2 regions of the Pseudoalteromonas sp. S2721 genome follow, and region 2 is predicted to be linked to the other one. Evidence: predicted binding sites of a transcription regulator. Region 2 holds the regulator's gene; the other holds the start of a gene.
The links. The regulator ArgR, encoded in region 2, controls arginine synthesis, uptake and breakdown. The targets are predictions, from matches to a motif close to ANTGAATANNTATTCANT.

Region 1 (10,177 bases), on a different contig from region 2:
TTGACCACCCTCACCTGGTTTTGCACCTTGCGCCACTTTAATTTGAATGACATCAGCGCTACGTAAGTAATGTGGTGTAACACCAAAACGGCCCGAAGCAACTTGCTTAATACGTGAGTTTTTCTCTGTACCGTAGCGAAGCTTGTCTTCACCACCTTCACCAGAGTTTGAACAACCCCCTAAGCGGTTCATTGCAATCGCGAGTGCTTCATGTGCTTCTGGCGATAATGCACCAATACTCATTGCTGCTGAGTCAAAACGTTTGTAAAGCTCAGTTGCTGGCTCTACGTCATCAACACTCACACCGCTATCAGGAATTTTCACCGCCAACATGTCACGTAAATTGGTGATCGGGCGGTTATTTACTAAATCAGCATAAGCCAAGTAGTCTTTATAATCCCCAGAGCGCACTGCCTTTTGCAGTGTTTGAATAACATCAGGGTTATAAGCATGGTACTCACCACCGTGAACATATTTTAGTAAGCCACCATGGCTTAATAACTTACGTTTACTAAATGCCAGCTTATGAAGTTTACGTTGGTCATCATCAAAATCAGTAAAACACGCCCCTTTGATACGACTAGCTACACCGTTAAAGCAGGTTTCTACAACCGCATCTGATAAACCAACTGCCTCAAATAACATCGAGCAGCGGTACGAAGCGACAGTACTGATCCCCATTTTCGACATGATTTTATACAGACCCTTGTTGATCGCATTACGATAAGCAAGCGTTACTTCGCAATAGCTCTTGTTTAAAATCTTTTTGTCACTCATTGCAACTAATGATTCATATGCAAGGTACGGATAAATTGCCGTTGCACCAAAACCAAGTAATACCGCAAACTGATGCGCATCACGGACACTACCCGATTCGATGATGATATTAGATTCACAACGTAAGTTATTATCGACTAAACGCCTTTGAATTGAACCAACCGCCATCGCAGCCGGGATCGGTAAATGCGTTTCGCTAAAGTTACGATCACTTAAAATAAGCATGACACAGCCTGACGCTGCTTTTTCTTGTGCTTCATCACAAATACGTGTGATTGCGTTTTCTAAGCCTTCTTCTTGTGTGTAAGTGATATCAATTTTACAGTAGCTGTAATGCTCATCGTCAGCATTGATCAGCTGTTGCATATCAGCGTACATCAAAATCGGCGTATCAAACTGTAAACGCTTAGCGTGGCCGGTTGTTTCGTTAAATACGTTTTGCTCACTACCAATACAGGTTGCCAGTGACATAACGTGATTTTCACGAAGTGGGTCAATTGGTGGATTGGTTACTTGCGCAAATTTTTGTCGGAAGTAATCAAACAGTGAGCGATGGCCTTCTGACAGTACCGCAAATGGCGTGTCATCACCCATTGAACCTGTTGCTTCTTGACCATTTTCACCCATTACACGAATCACGCTATCAAGTTCTTCGTTGGTGTAGCCAAACATTTTTTGATACTTAAGCAGTGTTTCGTCATCAAAAGAACGGTTACCCGCATCTTTTTCAGATAACTGTTCAAATGGCGTTAAACGCTTAACGTTTGCTTCAAGCCATGCTTTATATGGATGGCGTGACTTAAGATCTTGGTCAATCTCATCTGAATGCCAAATTTTACCTTGATGAGTATCAATAACTAATAACTCACCAGGGCCAACACGGCCTTTTTCAACCACTTCGTCTGGCGCGTAGTCCCAAATACCGACTTCTGATGCAAGGGTAATAAAACCATCTTGGGTAATTACATAACGCGCTGGGCGTAAACCGTTACGGTCAAGGTTACAAGCAGCAAAACGACCGTCAGACATGACAATACCAGCTGGGCCATCCCATGGTTCCATATGCATTGAGTTAAAGTCATAGAATGCACGTAGGTCATCATCCATAGCACGGTTTTTTTGCCATGCTGGCGGCACAAGCATACGCATTGCACGGAATAAATCCATGCCACCGGCTAAGAACAACTCAAGCATATTATCTAAGCTAGAAGAGTCTGAGCCGCTTTCGTTCACGAAAGGCGCTGCTGATTGCAAATCAGGAATAAGTGGTGAGGCAAACTTATACGCACGGGCACGAGCCCATTGGCGGTTACCTTGAATCGTATTAATTTCACCATTATGTGCTAGATAGCGGAATGGTTGCGCCAGTGGCCAACGAGGTTGTGTATTAGTAGAGAAACGTTGGTGGAATACACAAATCGCACTGGTCATGCGGATGTCAGCTAGGTCTAAATAAAAGTTAGGTAGGTCTACAGGCATCATTAAGCCTTTATAGACAGTAACTAAACCAGATAAGCTGGCAATATAAAAATGTTCATCGTTTTCGAGGCGTTTTTCAGCACGACGACGCGCTACATACAAGCGACGTTCTAAATCTTTTGGACGCCAGCCTTCTGGTGCGCTTACAAAAATTTGTTCAAAGCCGGGTAGTTGTTTTTTTGCAATTGGCCCTAAACATGACGCATCGGTAGGTACTACGCGCCAGCCTTGAATGCTCAAGGTTTCTTTTTCGAGTTCTTCACTCAACACATCTTTAGCTGTTTGCGCAAGTACAGGATCGGCATTTAAAAATACCATGCCAACGGCGTAGTTCTTTCCTAGGTGCCAATCATGTTCGCTGGCAATAGCACGAAAGAAGCTATCAGGTTTTTGCATTAATAAACCACAGCCATCACCTGTTTTACCATCTGCAGAAATACCCCCACGGTGCTCCATGCGATCTAAGCCAGTGATTGCTGTTCGAATCAAGCGGTGACTCGCCTGACCATTGACCTGGGCTATTAAGCCAAAGCCACAATTATCTTTTTCTAATTTTGAGTCGTATAACATAGACCCCTCCCCTTGCTACAACGACTAGCGGTTCAGTCTTTTGTGACAGTGCTAGCAGACGAACAAAACTATCGCCAAATACCTCATGAGTCAATAGAGTTTTGAATACATATTCATATTCATGAATATTTCTCACTTAAGGTACTTTTTAAATTCTATGCTATTTTTTTACATTTAGTCGTATTTTACCCGTTATTTTTTTATGACACTGGTGTCAAATTTAACAACTTGTAAAAAACAATCTAAAAACCCGCCGATTTACGTTAACGTAAACTGCGCTTTGTTTTGAATAATTATTCAAAATATGAATATCAATGCAGTTTTTTACGGGGTCTCGCCTAGCCTAACTGCATCATTATTTACTCTTGGCTTTAGCATAGTTACAAACTACGTATCTGAGCAGACAACCTTAGTCGCAATGACTGAGTTCTTTACCCTTGCGTCAACAATCAGCAATTTAAAAGTGTCCGCAGCGGACACTTTTTCTGTCCGCGGACAGACATTAACTCACTGTTAAAACATAAAATAATTAAAAATCAATAAATTAAAAACTGGCACGCTACTGGTATAGATAAGACATCAGCGAAATTGAGGATTTCAAAATGTTCACTATCAGTTTGTTTATGGCTTCTCCACTTACCATGCTTGCCGTTGGCTTCATGATTGTGTGTTTTGAGAATCGTAAGGAGTTATGATGATTAAGGATACCAGTGCCCAAGATATTACAGTGGCCAAGAAAAACACCATTAAAAAGCCACTTATACTAGCAGCAGGTGTAATACTTGTTGGTGCACTCGGCTTTAAAGCATTGTTTGCCAGTAACGATGGCAGCATCTCGGTTGATGCAGCAAGCCTACAAATTAGTGAAGTAAGCCAAAAGACACTCACCAGAGATGTAGCAGCAAGCGGTAAAATCGTTGCAGCTAATGCGCCAAAGGTTTACAGCCCTGAACGCGGCTTTGTCGATTTAAAAGTTAAAGCCGGTGACAGCGTTGAAGTAAATGAAGTGATCGCAACCGTAACCAGCCCTGAGCTAACCAACGAGCTAAAACAACAACAATCAGTATTAGCGAGATTAGAAGGCGAGTTACAGCGCAAGCAACTTGAAGCGCGTAGACAAAAACTAAGCCTGACTAAAGCGCTCGATTTAGCGCAAGTTGAACTCAATGCTGCAGATAGAGAAAACCGCCGAGCTAAAATCTCAATCGAAAAACATTTAATTAGCCAAATAGATTTAGAAAAAGCCGTTGATGACTTAGCCCGTGCCAAGCTGTCTTATAAGCACGCCGAGCAAGAAGTCAGCTTAGCTAAAGACACCCTCGCATTTGAGCTAAAAGCAGCAGAGCGTGATCTGGCTCGTCAGCAACTAATTGTTGATGACTTACTCAGACAAGTAAATGAACTCACTATTACCGCGAGTGTAAGCGGCATTGTGGGTAACTTATTAGTGCAACAAAAAGAAGCGGTCACACAAAGCCAACCACTAATGACATTGGTCGATTTAAGTAACTTTGAAGCAGAACTGCAAGTACCAGAAAGCTACGCCAATGAGCTGGGTCTTGGTATGCAAGTTGAGCTTACTTTAGGTGCTCGTCATGTCACAGGCACGCTATCGGCTATATCACCTGAAGTAAATAATCGCGAGGTCACAACCCGCGTACGCTTTGACAATGAGATTTCTGGCATTCGCCAAAACCAACGCTTAACCGCACGTATTTTACTAGAAAATCGCGACGATGTATTACAAGTAAAACGCGGCGCATTCTTACAACAAGGTGGCACCCATGCTTATAAAGTTGACGGTGACATGGCTTATTTAATCGATATAAAAACCGGTGCAAGCAGTATCAATGCTGTCGAGATAATTGAAGGCGTAGAGCCTGGCGATAAGTTAATTATCTCGAACTACGATCGCTTTAAAAAAGCACCCACACTGGTTTTACGCTAACAAATAAAAGGAATAATCAACATGCTTACAATGAACAACATCAGCAAAGTGTATCAAACAGATATGGTACAAACACATGCCCTTCGTGACTTTAATCTTCAAGTAGAAGAAGGTGAATTTATTGCCGTAACGGGCCCAAGTGGCTCAGGAAAAACCACATTTTTAAACATCGCCGGTATGTTAGAACCCTTTAGCGAAGGCCAATACATGTTAGACGGTATCGATGTGGGTAAGCTAAACGACAACCAGCGTGCAGATCTTCGTAATCAAAAAATTGGTTTTATTTTCCAAGGTTTTAACCTTATTCCAGATTTGAACCTCTATGAAAATATTGAAGTACCACTGCGTTATCGCGGTATCAAAGCCGCCGAGCGTAAGCGCCGAATCGAGCAATGCCTAGAGCAAGTTGGTTTAGCTTCACGCGCTAAACACTTACCGCAACAACTTTCTGGTGGTCAACAACAACGTGTGGCTATTGCCAGAGCCCTTGCAGGTGAACCGCGCTTTTTACTTGCCGATGAGCCAACCGGTAATTTAGATAGTTTAATGGCGCGTCAAGTGATGGAGCTACTTGAGCAAATCAACCGGGATGGCGCAACTATCATCATGGTTACCCATGATCCTGAACTTGCTCGCAGAGCACCACGTAATATCCAAGTTGTTGACGGCCAATTAGCTGACTTCACCTTATATCAAGGCACTCAAAACCTTAAAGCGGCTGGAGTGTAACCATGTTCCTTCATTATTTAGATTTAAGCTGGCGCAGCTTTAAGCGCACGCCACTTGTGAGCTTTTTAATGGTACTGGCCATTGCCATTGGTATTGGCGTAACCATGACCAGTTTATCTGTGTATCACATGATGTCGGCAGACCCTATTCCTGAAAAAAGTAGTGACCTTTATTCTGTGCAGTTACAAACCATGGATGAAGGCCGTACGTGGTGGACAGTCGATAACATGCCACTGCAATTAACTTATCAGGATGCCGTTAATCTTAATCAAGCAAATGCGGGTGGCAAACGTGTCACTATGGTTAGAACGGGTTTTTCGGTTTATTTAGACTCAGATAAAGTTAAACCATTTATTGGTCAAGCTCGCCTAATCACGCCTGATTTTTTCGATATGTTTAACCTATCGTTTATTTACGGTGGGGTTTGGAGCGCGCAACAAGAAGCCGATGCCGCCCCTGTTGTGGTGATCAATAAAGAATTAAACGACAAACTATTCGCAGGTGAAAACCCAGTAGGCAAAATGGTGTACCTTGATGATGCCAGCTACGAAGTTATTGGCGTGATTGATGATTGGGATATCACCACCAAATACTATGATCTGAACAACGGTGCATTTAATAAGACCGAGCAACTATTTTTACCATTTAGCCTAATGAAAGCACGCCAGCTTGAAAACTGGGGTAATACCAATGGTTGGAAGCACGAAAAAACCAATACCTTTAACGATAAGCTCAATTCTGAAATGGTGTGGTTACAATTTTGGGTTGAACTAAAAACACCTGCAGAAAAGCAAGCTTACCAAGACTTTTTAATGGCCTATATGCAAGAGCAACAAAAGCTAGGTCGTTTTAACCGCGAAAAATTAACCGCCACCTTACGCGATGTAAATGAGTGGATGCAGTACAACAATGTCGTTAGCGAAGACAACGAAATTCTGGTTGGCTTAAGCTTTATGTTTTTAGCGGTATGCCTTGCCAACATTTTAGGTTTGTTACTAGCGAAGTTTTTACGCCGCGCTCCTGAGGTCGGTGTACGCCGTGCATTAGGTGCTAGTAAACGCCAAATATTCTTTCAACATATTGTTGAGGTCGCGATGTTAGGTTTCTTAGGTGGCATCTTGGGTATTATTTTGGCGCAAGTGGGCTTATTAGGCGTACGTCAAAGCTATAGCTACTACCAAAGCTTAGCCACTATGGATTTAACCATGCTACTCAGCGCACCTGTGATTGCTATTAGCACCTGTGTGATAGCGGGTCTGTACCCTGCTTGGCTGGTATGTAAAACCAACCCTGCTATTTATCTTAAGAGCCAATAAGGAAGACACCCATGTTAGAAATTAAACCTATCTTTCACGCCTTATGTCGCTCAAAAGTTGGCGCTATTTTATTACTGATCCAAATTGCCATCACCACTGCGATTGTCAGTAACGCAGCGTTTATTATTCAAGACAGAATTAGCTATTTAAGCCAAGAGACTGGCTATCCTGAACAAGACATTTTCGTTTTTAATGTCATGATGTTTGGCAAAGATGTGTCGCCGTCACAGCAATATGAGCTTGATGAAGCCATGCTTCGTCAAATACCTGGTGTAGTTGATGCTGCTTATTCAAGTAATACACCGCTTTCGGGCAGTGGCTCTTCGTCAGATTTTAGTTTAAAGCCAGCACCTGAAGAGAGTAAATCAGCGCGTAGCTCTTACATGTTTATCGATGAGCATGGCATTAATACCTATGGCGTTAAACTCATTGCTGGGCGTAACTACACTGAAGACGAAGTGATCGTTACCGATAACTATGATGAGCTTTCAAAAGTAACCGTTGTTACTAAAACTCTACTCGATGAGCTGTTCCCTGACGGCAATGGTTTAGGTCAAACTGTCTATTTTGGTGACATTCCAATGAAAGTAATTGGTGTTGTTGAACTGATGAAAGGCCCATGGCTTAAAGACAGCCGCCCAGATAACGTAGCACTGCTGCCTTTTATTAAGCCTGGTACAAATGCACGCTTTGTGGTTAGAACAGAGCCAGGTCAACGTCAATCAGTCATGAACCGTGTTGAAGAAGCCATGCTGAAAAACTACAACAAGCGTGTAATTTCTCGCATTCGTGGCTTAGATGACGATAAAGAGTCATACATGGCTGAAGATACATTAATGATGCGCATGCTGATTGTACTTATTACTATTTTAGTGTTGGTGACGGCTCTGGGTATTTTCGGCCTAACGCTGTTCAATATTAGTAAGCGTACTAAACAAATAGGTACTCGCCGCGCTTTAGGGGCCAGAAAATCGGCCATCATCAGCTACTTCTTAGTTGAAAACGCCATGATATGTATAGTTGGTTTAGTGATTGGTGTGATTGCTGCCGTGTATTTAGGCCAGGTGCTCATGCAGCACTTTTCAATAGCTCAGCTTGATATTAGCTACGTGCTTGCTACGGCGCTGGCAGTGTTTGTTATGAGTTTATTAGCAGTACTTGCACCTGCAAAACGGGCGGCGAATATCTCACCGAGCATTGCAACTCGAACAATTTAGTTCTCCCAACCTATGCTACACTGGATTAACAGTGTAGCATTCATCTTGCACCCTTATTAGGAAAATAACTAAAACAATAATATGGAAAAAATACTTATCGTCGACGATAACCCAGCAATTTTGGATGCATTGTCGTTATTACTCGAAATTCACGGTTTTGATGTTGTTACAGCAAGTAACCCGTTTGAGGCAATTCAAGCCGTACAATACCAACGCATAGCGCTTGTTATTCAAGACATGAACTTCACCGCCGACACCACTTCCGGCGAAGAAGGCAAAGAACTTTTTTATGCCTTACGAGACATTAATCCTCACATACCGATTATTTTGATCACCGCATGGACAGAGCTTTCTACTGCCGTTGAACTTGTCAAAGCAGGGGCTGCTGATTATTTACCAAAACCATGGGACGATGCCAAGCTACTTACTTGTGTAAATAACCTAATCGAGCTAGGTAAAGCAAAACAGCAAAACGAAACCTTTACACGCCACCAGCAAGAGCGTGACGCATCTGTGCAACAAGCAAATTTGGTGGGCTTGGTTTATAAAAGTACCGCTATGGAGCACATTGTTAATCTTGCGGTTCAAGTGGCTAAATCGGATATTTCAGTGCTGATCACAGGCCCCAACGGCAGTGGTAAAGAGCGAATTGCGCAAATAATACAGGCTAATTCATTATTAGCTGATAAACCCTTTATCACTGTTAATGCGGGTGCTTTGCCAAGCGAGCTTATTGAGGCTGAATTATTTGGTGCCGAAGCGGGCGCCTACACCGGTATTACTAAACAACGCATTGGCCGTTTTGAAGCGGCCGATGGTGGCACCCTATTTTTAGACGAAATTGGTAACTTACCACTTTCTGGGCAAATGAAATTATTACGCATTTTACAAACCGGTGAATTTGAACGTTTAGGTTCAACACAAACTCGTAAAGTGAATGTGCGGGTGATTTCAGCTACCAATGAAGATTTAAGCCATGCAATTAAAACAGGTCAATTTCGTGAAGACCTTTACTACCGCTTAAATGTGATTGAGTTAAATTTACCAAGCCTTGCCCATCGCCCAGATGATATTTTAGCTTTAGTCGCACACTTTTTACCTGAGCGCACACTGTCGCTAAGTACAGAAAAAGCCCTGCTCGCCCATAGTTGGCCGGGTAATGTTCGTGAGCTTGAAAATGCCTGTAAACGCGCTGGCGTTTTAAAACCCACAGGGGTGATTGAGCTTGCTGATTTTGGCTTACAAGTTGAAACAAACAGCCCAACACAAACAAGAGCAGAGCCTAACAAACAAGAGATTGAGCTTGCCATGCGCGAATACAAAGGTGTGATTGCTAAAGTGGCTCGCCATTTTGGCTTAAGCCGCCAAGCACTTTATCGCAGGCTTGATAAATTTAAGATTGAATACTAATGCGTTTTTCGTTTCGATATAAAATCATAACTTTGTGTATTGCAGCGTCTGCATTGCCGCTTATATTGGTTTGTTATTTTGCGGGCATAAACTTGCTTTACAGCCTATTAGCCCTGAGTGCTTGCGCCTTGATCAGCGGATTTTTTGCCGCGCAATTATCAGCTCCGCTCATTGATGGCATGAACTCGCTCGAAACCGGGCTGCTTAATTTTAAAGATGGTGAGCTGGCTACATTATTAGCCTATGATGGCAGTGATGAGCTAGGTGATTTATGCCGGCTTTATAACCAAACCGCAAAACAGCTTCGCCAAGAAAAGCAATGGATTTATCAGCGTGAGCTAATGCTCGACAAAGTACTGCAAAGCTCGCCACAAGCTGTACTTTTGACTAACGACCAAGGCTTTATTGTGTATAGCAACCACAGTGCTCGCAGTTTACTCGATGCTAAATCAGCCCTTGAAGGCGCCAAGCTTGAACATTTATTAGATTCAAGCTGCGAGCAATTAACGCGTGCCATTCACAAAGGCGTTGATGGCTTATTTACCCTCGACAAAGCAGATCAAGAATCACAAACTTGGCATATGGCAACAGGTCGATTATTACTTAATAATCAGTTTCACCAACTGTATGTTTTTAAACAACTGACCCGTGAACTAAGCCGCCAAGAAGTAGAGGTTTGGAAAAAAGTTATTCGTATTATTAGCCATGAGCTTAACAACTCCCTTGGACCA
Region 2 (10,177 bases):
AGTTATTTAGTCAACCTAACTCAAAGGTGGTTGCAGAGTTTCTTGGTACGGGCATATACTTAACGGCAAAAGTATTAACGCCAACTGAATACGAAACGGCGTTTGGTGTGGTTCACTCATTGACACCGAACAATGCAGATTGTCAGCAAGGTCAAGTGTATATAAGACCGCACCATATTCAGTTGTGTGAAGCTGCGCACAGTGACGCAAACAGTTTAACTATTTTGCACAGGCGCTTTATCGGTACGCGTTATGTATATCGAATTAATATTGCAGGGCAAGAGTGTGAAGTTGCTGCAGAGCAAGACCGCGTGTTAGCTGTTGAGCAACCTGTAAAAATAAAAATAATGCCGCACACAGTCAATTTTTTTCATGATTAGTAATAAATAACAATCTTGAATCCTTGGCTTTGTGCAAATAACGAGAAGCTAAGGATTCACTATGGCGCAAGCGCAATCTGGGATTTGTGCTGAAGCAAACTTACATGGTTTGCACCTGTTTTTTAATGTTTACGATGGCCACGATGAGTCATTACGTAAAAAACTAAAACGCGTTAGCGTCATTCAAGATGAGTTTGCTGATCAGTTCTCAGAAGCCATGCTATCGTGCGTGGTTGCCCTTGGTGCTCAGTATTGGCCGCATATCTTGCCCGAGTTTATTCCTAGTCAATTGCAAAGCTTTCCGAATGTAACTCACAGTGATCATGTGATGAGTGCCCAGCCATTTGATTTGTTTGTACAAATTCGCTCAGACCGTGAAGATGTAAACCATCTATTTGCCCTGCAAATCCTAAAATTATTAACACCGGATGTTGAGCTGGTGGAGCAGGTCCGTAATTTTCGGTTTTTAGATGGACGTGATTTTAACGGCTTTATTTATGCAGGCGATACACCTCATGGCCGTCAAAAGCGTAGTACAGCACTTATCGATAAACCGGGGCACTTTGAAGATCAAGGCAGCTATATTCATGTTCAGCGCTTTGTGCATGATTTGAGTGTCTGGCAGCATTTATCGCTGTCTGAGCAAGAGCAAATCATGGGGCGCACGCGTCTAGATAATACCTTGATTGTGCCTGCTGTAGAAACCAGTCATGCGGTACGTAGTGAATTAAAAGATGAGCATGGCCAGCCACTATTGCTAAACCAAAGCATGCCATTTGGTGATGTGCATAAGCAGGGAATTTTAATGGTTTCGTGTGCTGCGCAAGGGGATGCGTTTGAGCAGGTATTAAAGAGTCGCTTGGGGCAGGGCGATTGCTATGATCATTGGCTCGACTTTACTCAAGCCGATATGGGATCTGCGTTTTTCGCCCCGTCAGTAAACTTCTTAAAGCAACTTTAAACGGTATCGAATAAAGTGCGTACGCGATCAAGCGTCACATCGATTTCAGAAATCTTCGCAGGGGCGATAAAAATAGTGTCGTCGCCTGCAATGGTACCGAGTACACCATCTGCTTTACCGAGTGAATCAAGTAAACGAGCAATTAATTGTGCTGCGCCTGGACTGGTGCGAATAATGATCATCATTTCGTTATGCATAATATCAATAACAAGCTGACGCAGTGGGCTTTTCGCTGTTGGCACACCCATTTCAGCCGGTAAGCAATAGACCATTTCTTGTTTTGCATTACGAGTACGTACCGCACCAAATTTGCTTAACATGCGAGATACTTTACTTTGACTAATATTATCAAAGCCTTGCTCTTTTAATGCTTCGACAATCTCACCTTGTGAACCGAAGTTTTCTTCTTTTAATAGCGCTTTAAACGCTTTGATCAGTGCTTCTTGTTTGTCTTGTGGTTGCATGTTGCCGTTTCTTTATTCATAAAATGTAGGGTAATTCTACACAACTCTGCATATTTATGCAGTATTAGTTTACAAAGTCGTCCAAAATGCTGTGTCTTTACAGCCAAGTTTACAACTATGGTCGAAATTATACGCGAAATAAGCAGGATAAATTTGTTTTTAGTCGCTAATTTCATTATCTTTAGGGCCACAAATATTTCCTACCTCAAATTACGGAGAATTCCAATGAAAGTTGCTGTTTTAGGCGCAGCTGGCGGTATCGGCCAAGCATTGTCTTTATTATTAAAAACAAGTTTACCTGCAGGTTCTGAATTATCGTTATACGATGTTGCCCCTGTTGTTCCTGGTGTAGCGGTTGATCTTTCTCACATCCCAACAGACGTTAAAGTTGAAGGCTTTGGTGCTGACAGCTTAGACGCAGCATTAGCTGGTTGTGATATCGTTCTTATCCCAGCGGGTATGCCACGTAAGCCAGGCATGGACCGTGCGGACCTTTTCAACGTAAACGCAGGTATCATCAAAACATTAGCTGAAGGCATCGTTAAAAACTGTCCTAAAGCGTTAGTAGGTATCATCACTAACCCAGTAAACGGCACAGTGCCAATCGTTGCTGAAGTATTCAAAAAAGCTGGTACTTACGATGCAGGCCGTGTATTCGGTATCACAACGCTTGACGTGATCCGTTCAGAAGCATTTGTTGCTGAACTTAAAGGTTTAAGCGCAACTGACGTTAAAGTTCCAGTGATCGGCGGTCACTCAGGTACGACAATCCTTCCTCTTCTATCTCAAGTTGAAGGTGTTACTTTCACTGACGAAGAAGTTGCGGCATTAACTCCACGTATCCAAAACGCAGGTACTGAAGTTGTTAACGCTAAAGCGGGTGGCGGTTCAGCGACTCTTTCTATGGGTGCTGCAGCAGCACGCTTCTGTATGTCTTTAGTTAAAGGCTTACAAGGTGAAGAAGTTGTTGATTACGCATACGTTGCAGTTGAAAACGGTGACGCAGCATACTTCGCACACCCAGTTCGTCTAGGTAAAAACGGCGTTGAAGAAATCCTTTCTTACGGTGAGTTAAGTGCATTCGAAGAGCAAGCTAAAAACGACATGCTAGCTACACTTAACAAAGACATCCAAGAAGGTGTTGATTTCATCAACGGTTAATTCCGACAGATGATAGGCGATTTTTTAAATCGCCGAAAACAAAAAAGCCTGCAAATGCAGGCTTTTTTAATGGCTCGAATAAATAGTGTTTAGTGATCGCGGGCAACGGCGATACGGGCCAAACTCTCTAAGGCTTGTTTGTACGGTGTATCTGGTAAGAACGCAATACAAGCAATTGCTTTGTCAGCTTCTTGCTCAGCTTTTTGCATTGCAAACTCAAGGGCTTTAGTGTCAGCTAATGCCGCTAGAATGCTTTCTAAATGGTCCATACCATTACCAAGCTCAATAGCTTCGCGTACTAGCTTAACTTGCTCTGGTGTGCCTTTTTGCATTGCGTAGATAAGCGGTAGGGTAGGTTTACCTTCAGCTAAATCATCGCCAATGTTTTTACCAAGTTGCTCGGCATCGGCGTTGTAATCAAGTACATCATCCACTAATTGGAATGCAGTTCCAAGATGCATTCCATATAAGTTTAATGCTTCAAGGGTTTGTTTGTCTTGCTCGGTAATAATTGCAGCAAGGCCGGTTGCAGCTTCGAACAATTTTGCCGTTTTGCTGTAAATAACCTGCATATAGCTTTGTTCTGTGGTGTCAGGGTCATTACAGTTCATTAGCTGTAATACTTCACCTTCAGCGATGACATTGGTTGCATCCGCTAAAATTTGCATGATTGGCATTTTACCTAGGCCAACCATAAGCTGAAATGAACGTGTATAGATAAAGTCACCGACCAAAACGCTCGCTGCATTACCAAACTCTGCGTTGGCTGTAGGCGTACCACGGCGCAAATGTGACTCGTCGACAACGTCGTCATGCAATAAAGTGGCGGTATGAATAAATTCGATGATAGTGGCAAGCGTAATATGGTCTTTGCCCTCATAACCAAGTGCTTTTGCCGCTAAAATGGCCAACATAGGACGAACGCGTTTACCGCCACTGTTTACTATGTATAAACCGAGTTGGTTAACCAATGCGACATCTGAGCGCATTTGGGCATGTATAAGTTGATTGACGTCATCCATTTCATTTTCGATTAACGTCTGGATAGCTTTTATATCCATTGATCTCCGAGCCAATATTTATGGGTATACGGGGCTGATTGTACAACAAAAAAAGCGCTTGCTCGATATTTTGTGATGATTCAGTAAAAAAACACTGTAAAGTTTTTTATTTGAGATCAATTTTGCCAAGATAAATTTATAACCTTGATTAATAAGTGATCAGCTTTTTGAATTTTAAAGGTGCGTATTATTAGCGTAATTTAATTGTCATGAGATCGTAAAAACCGCTTGGCATGTGGTGTTTTTAGGATAGAATAGGGGAAAATATTGAATTGCTCTCAATGCAGCTATTTTTTATTCATTTTATCGAAAAAGAGGCTTGCTAGTTTTTGCACATTAGCGTAAACTTCGCGCCCTATTGAAGAATATTTTAGTTGCGTCGATTTGAGGGCGCACAGACGGAGTTAATTATGTACGCGGTTTTCCAAAGTGGTGGTAAACAGCACCGTGTGACTGAAGGTCAAACAATTCGTCTTGAGAAATTAGACGTTGAAACTGGTGCAGCAGTTGAATTTGATTCAGTACTTTTAGTTGCTGATGGTGAGAAAATCGAGATCGGTGTACCGTTCGTAAACGGTGGTAAAGTAACAGCTGAGGTTGTTTCACACGGTCGCGGTGAGAAAGTTAAGATTGTTAAATTTAGACGTCGTAAGCATTCTCGTAAGCAAATGGGCCATCGTCAATGGTTCACTGAAGTTAAAATCACTGGCATTAGCGCTTAATTAGAGGTACTGAGAAATGGCACATAAAAAAGCAGCTGGTAGTACTCGTAACGGTCGCGATTCAGAAAGCAAACGCCTAGGTGTTAAGCGTTTTGGTGGCGAATCAGTTCTAGCGGGTAGCATCATTGTTCGTCAACGTGGTACTCGTTTCCACGCTGGCGCAAACGTAGGTATCGGTAAAGACCACACTATCTTCGCAAAAGCAGATGGTAAAGTTCAATTCGAACAGAAAGGTCCTTTAAACCGTAAATACGTAAATATCGTAGCTGAGTAATCATCTCGATATTTGAAAAACCCCGCCTTTGCGGGGTTTTTTGTTTTAAGGCACATAATCGAGCGTATAAATATATACCTAAGCGCCTTGGCATTGGGTGCTGAATAGGGCACTTAGGTATATAATAGAGTTATTAACAAGCCAATCTTAAAGTGAGTAATCATGAAGTTTGTAGATGAAGTAGAAATTCGTTGTGACGCGGGTGATGGCGGCAGCGGTGTCGTATCTTTCCGACGTGAAAAATATGTACCAGATGGCGGTCCTGATGGCGGCGACGGCGGCGATGGCGGCAGCGTTTATCTACAAGCCGATGAAAACTTAAATACGTTAATTGATTACCAATTTGAGCGTTTTCATAAAGCAGAGCGCGGCACAAATGGTCAAAGCCGTAACATGACTGGTAAAAAAGGCGCTGATTTAACGCTTAAAGTGCCTGTTGGTACACGTATCATTGATGTTGATACTGAAGAGTCATTAGGTGATTTGACCAAGCATGGTCAAAAGGTTGTTGTTGCAAAAGGTGGTTTCCATGGCTTGGGGAATGCACGTTTTAAATCAAGTACAAACCGCGCTCCACGTCAAAAAACACTAGGTACACCTGGTGAAGTTCGCAGCTTACGTCTAGAGCTAATGCTACTTGCAGATGTTGGCTTACTTGGTTTACCAAATGCTGGTAAATCAACGTTTATCCGCAGTGTTTCTGCAGCTAAACCAAAAGTGGCAGATTACCCGTTTACGACGCTTATTCCTAATCTTGGTGTAGTACGCCCAGATGCGAATAAGTCATTTGTAATTGCTGATATCCCAGGTCTAATCGAAGGCGCTTCAGATGGCGCAGGCCTTGGTATTCGCTTCTTAAAACACTTAGAGCGTTGTCGTGTATTACTGCATATCATTGATGTTATGCCTGTTGATGGCACAAATCCGGTTGATAATGCCTTTGCGATTATTAATGAGCTACACCAATACAGCCCTAAACTTGCTGAAAAGCCGCGCTGGTTAGTATTTAACAAAATTGACCTATTACCAGAAGATGAAGCTGAAGCCCTGTGTAATGAAATTGCCGAAGAGCTAGGTGAAGAGGCTAATGTTTACCGTATCTCTGCTGCGAATAAACAAAATACTCAAGCATTGTGTCATGACATTATGGCGCTACTTGATAGTATGCCGAAAGAGAAATTCGCTGAAGAAGAGAAAGAAGAAGTTGAATTTAAGTGGGATACTTACCATCAGAAAGCGACCTCTCAAGACGATGATGATTGGGATGACGACTGGGATGATGATGACTACGACGTAGAAGTTATCTACCAACGATAAAATTTAAAACTGAAAAGGAGCCATGCGCTCCTTTTTTATTAATAAGAAAAAAGTATTAAGGTTTAGTGTGAAAATTTCAATGATTGCTGCGATGGCAAATAACCGAGTAATTGGCCAAGACAACCAAATGCCATGGCATTTACCCGCCGATCTGCAACACTTTAAAAAAGTAACCATGGCAAAGCCTGTGATCATGGGCCGTAAAACATTTGAATCAATAGGTCGGCCTTTACCGGGTCGTCAAAATATTATTATCACGCGTAATGCTGATTACACAGCTGAAGGTATTGAGGTGGTTACTTCACCAGAGGCTGCGCTGGAATTGGTTGCTGATGTTGAAGAAGTAATGATTATTGGTGGCGGAAATATATACGAACAATTCCTGTCTCAAGCAGATCGTCTATACTTAACATTCATCGACCTCGAAGTGGCCGGTGATACGCAATTCCCAGATTACGAAAGTGTTGCTAATTGGACAGTTGCCGAGCAAGAAAAGCATCAGCCTGATAACAAAAACCCTCACTCGTATACTTTTGTAACCCTGTACAAAAATTCGTAACATTATTGCGGTAAAATTAATTAGTTGGTACAATATTACACAATCTTGGTAAGAAAAAAGTATTACATAAGGGCAAAATATGATGAAGTTACCAAATATGTTACTTGCAGCGGCTGTTGTATCAGCGTCAGTTGCGTATACAGCACCAGCAAAAGCTGATGATCAATTAGCGGTTTCTATCTGTGAATATATCGCAGCTGATGATAAAAACCGTTTGCGTAGTAAGCTTAAAAGTTCACGTGTGAAAGTTCGTAACATTTTTGATGCTGTGAAATGCAATGGCAATAACATGCTTCGTCATGCAATCGAAAGCGGCGCGGCAGATACTGGTGAGTATATTGTTAAGAACTTATCAAAAAGCTCTTTAGAAGATGGTGCTGATATTGCTTGGGCTGAGTCGAACGGTCATGGTGGTTCACCACTAATCGCTGTTATTAAAGACCGCGCAGGCCTTTAATTTAAGCGCCAAAAGAATTTAAGAAACCGCACTCGTTGCGGTTTTTTTGTGCCTGTAAGGTAAGTAACTTGTTGAGAATCTTTCGTTTGTTAAAAACTGGAAGCTTCTAAAGTTGAAGCCTTCCAGTTTGAGGCATTTACTGCTTGTTATTTATGGTAGCTTAAACAGGTTTCTACTTCGTTCTTCGAACCTAAGATCACCGCCACACGTTGGTGAATAGCGTCAGGTTGAATGTCCATGATGCGCTCAGTGCCTGTAGAAGCTATGCCGCCAGCTTGTTCGATTAACATTGCCATTGGATTTGCTTCGTATAATAAACGTAATTTGTTAGGTTTATTTGGATCTTTCGTGTCAGTTGGGTAAGTAAAAATACCACCACGACATAATACACGGTGCACATCACCCACCATTGCAGCAATCCAGCGCATGTTGAAGTTACGACCACGTGGGCCTGTGTCACCAGCAATTAAGTCATTGATGTAATTTTGCATCGCAGGTTGCCAATGGCGTTGGTTTGAAGCATTGATAGCAAATTCGCTGGTCTCTTCAGGTACGCTTGCAAAATCTTGTGTTAATAAGAAGGTACCGTGCGTTTTATCTAAGGTGAAAAAGCGTGTGCCCTTGCCGGTTGTTAACGCCAGCACGGTTGATGGGCCATATAATACATAACCCGCTGCAACTTGGTTTTTACCCGGTTGCATAAAAATACTAGGATCAGCTGGATCTGAACCTTCAGGCGCCGCCATAATTGAGAAAATTGTACCAACGAGTGAGTTGATATCAGTATTTGATGAGCCATCAAGTGGGTCGAATGCAACAATGTAGTTGGCATCTGGATTACCCGCAACGGTGAAGTCTTCTTCTTCAGAGGCAATGGCTTTTACGTAGCCCGATTCTAATAAAATATCTTTTAAAAGTTGGTTAGTTAGAACGTCGAGTTTTTTCTGTGTTTCACCCTGAATGTTTTCGTCTAGGGTTGAGCCTAATACGCCAGATAGGGCGCCTTGACCAACACGAAATGAAATTTCTTTACATGCCGCAAGTACCGTTCTGATCAATGAGATCAGTTCACGAGGGCAACCATCTTCTAACAATACCGGTGGGAGTCTACGCATTCTATTTTCCTGATAACGTTGTAGCCAGACATTTTTAGTGTGAGAGAGAATGTCTTAGCAAGCGCTGAATTTCGTCTTAAATAGCTGATTTTTATAAACGGTACTTTATACTGCTTAATACCTATACAGTATTTAAAACGCGAATAACAAAGATAAGATTATGCAAAAAATACCATTACTACGATATCTGCTCTTAGCTGTGCTACTTACTATGATAACTCAAGCACACGCAGCAATTAAGTCTATAAATGATTTTACTGAAAAAATGACTCATTTTTCAGGCTATTTTTCATTTTACTACGACACAGAAAACGGCAAATTGTATCTTGAGGTGGATAAACTCGAGCAACAATTTTTACTACAACAAAGCCTACCTTACGGTGTTGGTTCAAATGATATTGGCTTAGATCGCGGTCAGTTAGGTGACACACATTTAGTACAGTTTGAGCGTTTTGGCGATAAGGTAATGCTAAGAGCCATCAATACATATTACCGCGCTAATACTAATAACCTTGCGGAACAACAAAGTATTAAAGAGGCGTTCGCATCGAGTATTTTAGCGGGTTTTGGTGTTGTAGCTCAGTCAGATACTGCGGTACTTGTGGATTACACCCCTTATTTATTAAGCGATGTTCATGGTGTAAGCCGTCGTTTATCGGCAACCGGGCAGGGAAGTTTTAGTCTAGATAGTAACCGCAGTGCGGTATATTTAGCACGTTCAAAAGCGTTTGAAAAAAATACAGAATTAGAAGCCGTGCTTACTTTTCAAGGTAATAACCCAGGAAAGTATGTACGCCAAGTGAGCGCAGACCCTTATGCGCTGACAGTACATATGCATCACTCATTAATTGAATTACCTGATGATAACTACACCCCGCGCAAGTTCCACCCTCAAGCAGGTTTTTGGAGCATTGAGCACAAAGATTATGCGGCAGCGCTGGGTGAGTCTATGTATGTGCGCTACATCCCGCGTCATCGTTTAGCGAAAAAAGATCCGAGCCTGCCAATCAGCGAGCCCGTTGAGCCGATTGTTTATTACTTAGATCCGGGTGTACCAGAGCCAGTTAAAACAGCGTTACTTGATGGTGCTAAATGGTGGAATGATGCCTTTAATGCAGCAGGTTATAAGAACGCATTTATTGTCAAAGTGCTCCCTGATGATGCCGACCCTATGGATATACGCTACAACGTAATTCAATGGGTGCACCGTGCAACGCGTGGTTGGTCATATGGCAGCTCAGTGATAGACCCTCGAACAGGCGAAATTATCAAAGGTCATGTGACACTCGGGTCACTGCGTGTTCGTCAAGATATCCTAATTGCAGAAGCATTAGCAGCTCCCTATTTTGAAGGCAATGAAGTGGCTAAGCGTTTACAAGCCATGGCGCTTGATCGTATTCGTCAATTAAGCGCTCATGAAGTAGGGCATACTTTAGGTATTTCGCATAACTTTGCAGCGTCAGTGGCAGACAGAGCCTCTGTAATGGATTATCCACACCCACTATTGAGCTTTAATGAGCAAGGTAAATTAGATGTAAGCCGTGGCTATGCTGCTGGCATGGGCGTATGGGATACCCAAGTGGTTAAATACGGTTATAGCGACTTCACCAATCAAGATGAAGCACAGCAATTGGCCGCAATTTTAGCTGAAAACAAAAGCAAAGGGCTGGAATTTATTTCAGACAGTGATGCCCGCGCTCAAGGGG

Region 1: the regulator ArgR is predicted to act here: its motif matches at 2,927-2,944, upstream of gltB (glutamate synthase large subunit).

Annotation. Positions count from the first base shown of each region.
Region 1 covers NZ_PNCZ01000004.1:168,452-178,628, forward strand. Annotated here, with positions in the region: gene gltB (glutamate synthase large subunit) at 1-2,826, opposite strand, end outside; gene CWC02_RS01265 (efflux RND transporter periplasmic adaptor subunit) at 3,521-4,774, shown strand; gene CWC02_RS01270 (ABC transporter ATP-binding protein) at 4,796-5,503, shown strand; gene CWC02_RS01275 (ABC transporter permease) at 5,506-6,819, shown strand; gene CWC02_RS01280 (ABC transporter permease) at 6,831-8,036, shown strand; gene CWC02_RS01285 (sigma-54-dependent transcriptional regulator) at 8,118-9,446, shown strand; gene CWC02_RS01290 (sensor histidine kinase) at 9,446-10,177, shown strand, end outside.
Region 2 covers NZ_PNCZ01000039.1:50,845-61,021, forward strand. Annotated here, with positions in the region: gene CWC02_RS14875 (ABC transporter ATP-binding protein) at 1-380, shown strand, start outside; gene CWC02_RS14880 (Dyp-type peroxidase) at 442-1,341, shown strand; gene argR (transcriptional regulator ArgR) at 1,338-1,805, opposite strand; gene mdh (malate dehydrogenase) at 2,031-2,966, shown strand; gene ispB (octaprenyl diphosphate synthase) at 3,056-4,027, opposite strand; gene rplU (50S ribosomal protein L21) at 4,438-4,749, shown strand; gene rpmA (50S ribosomal protein L27) at 4,766-5,023, shown strand; gene cgtA (Obg family GTPase CgtA) at 5,186-6,340, shown strand; gene folA (type 3 dihydrofolate reductase) at 6,420-6,899, shown strand; gene CWC02_RS14925 (DUF3718 domain-containing protein) at 6,979-7,356, shown strand; gene CWC02_RS14930 (class 1 fructose-bisphosphatase) at 7,503-8,471, opposite strand; gene CWC02_RS14935 (zinc-dependent metalloprotease) at 8,632-10,177, shown strand, end outside.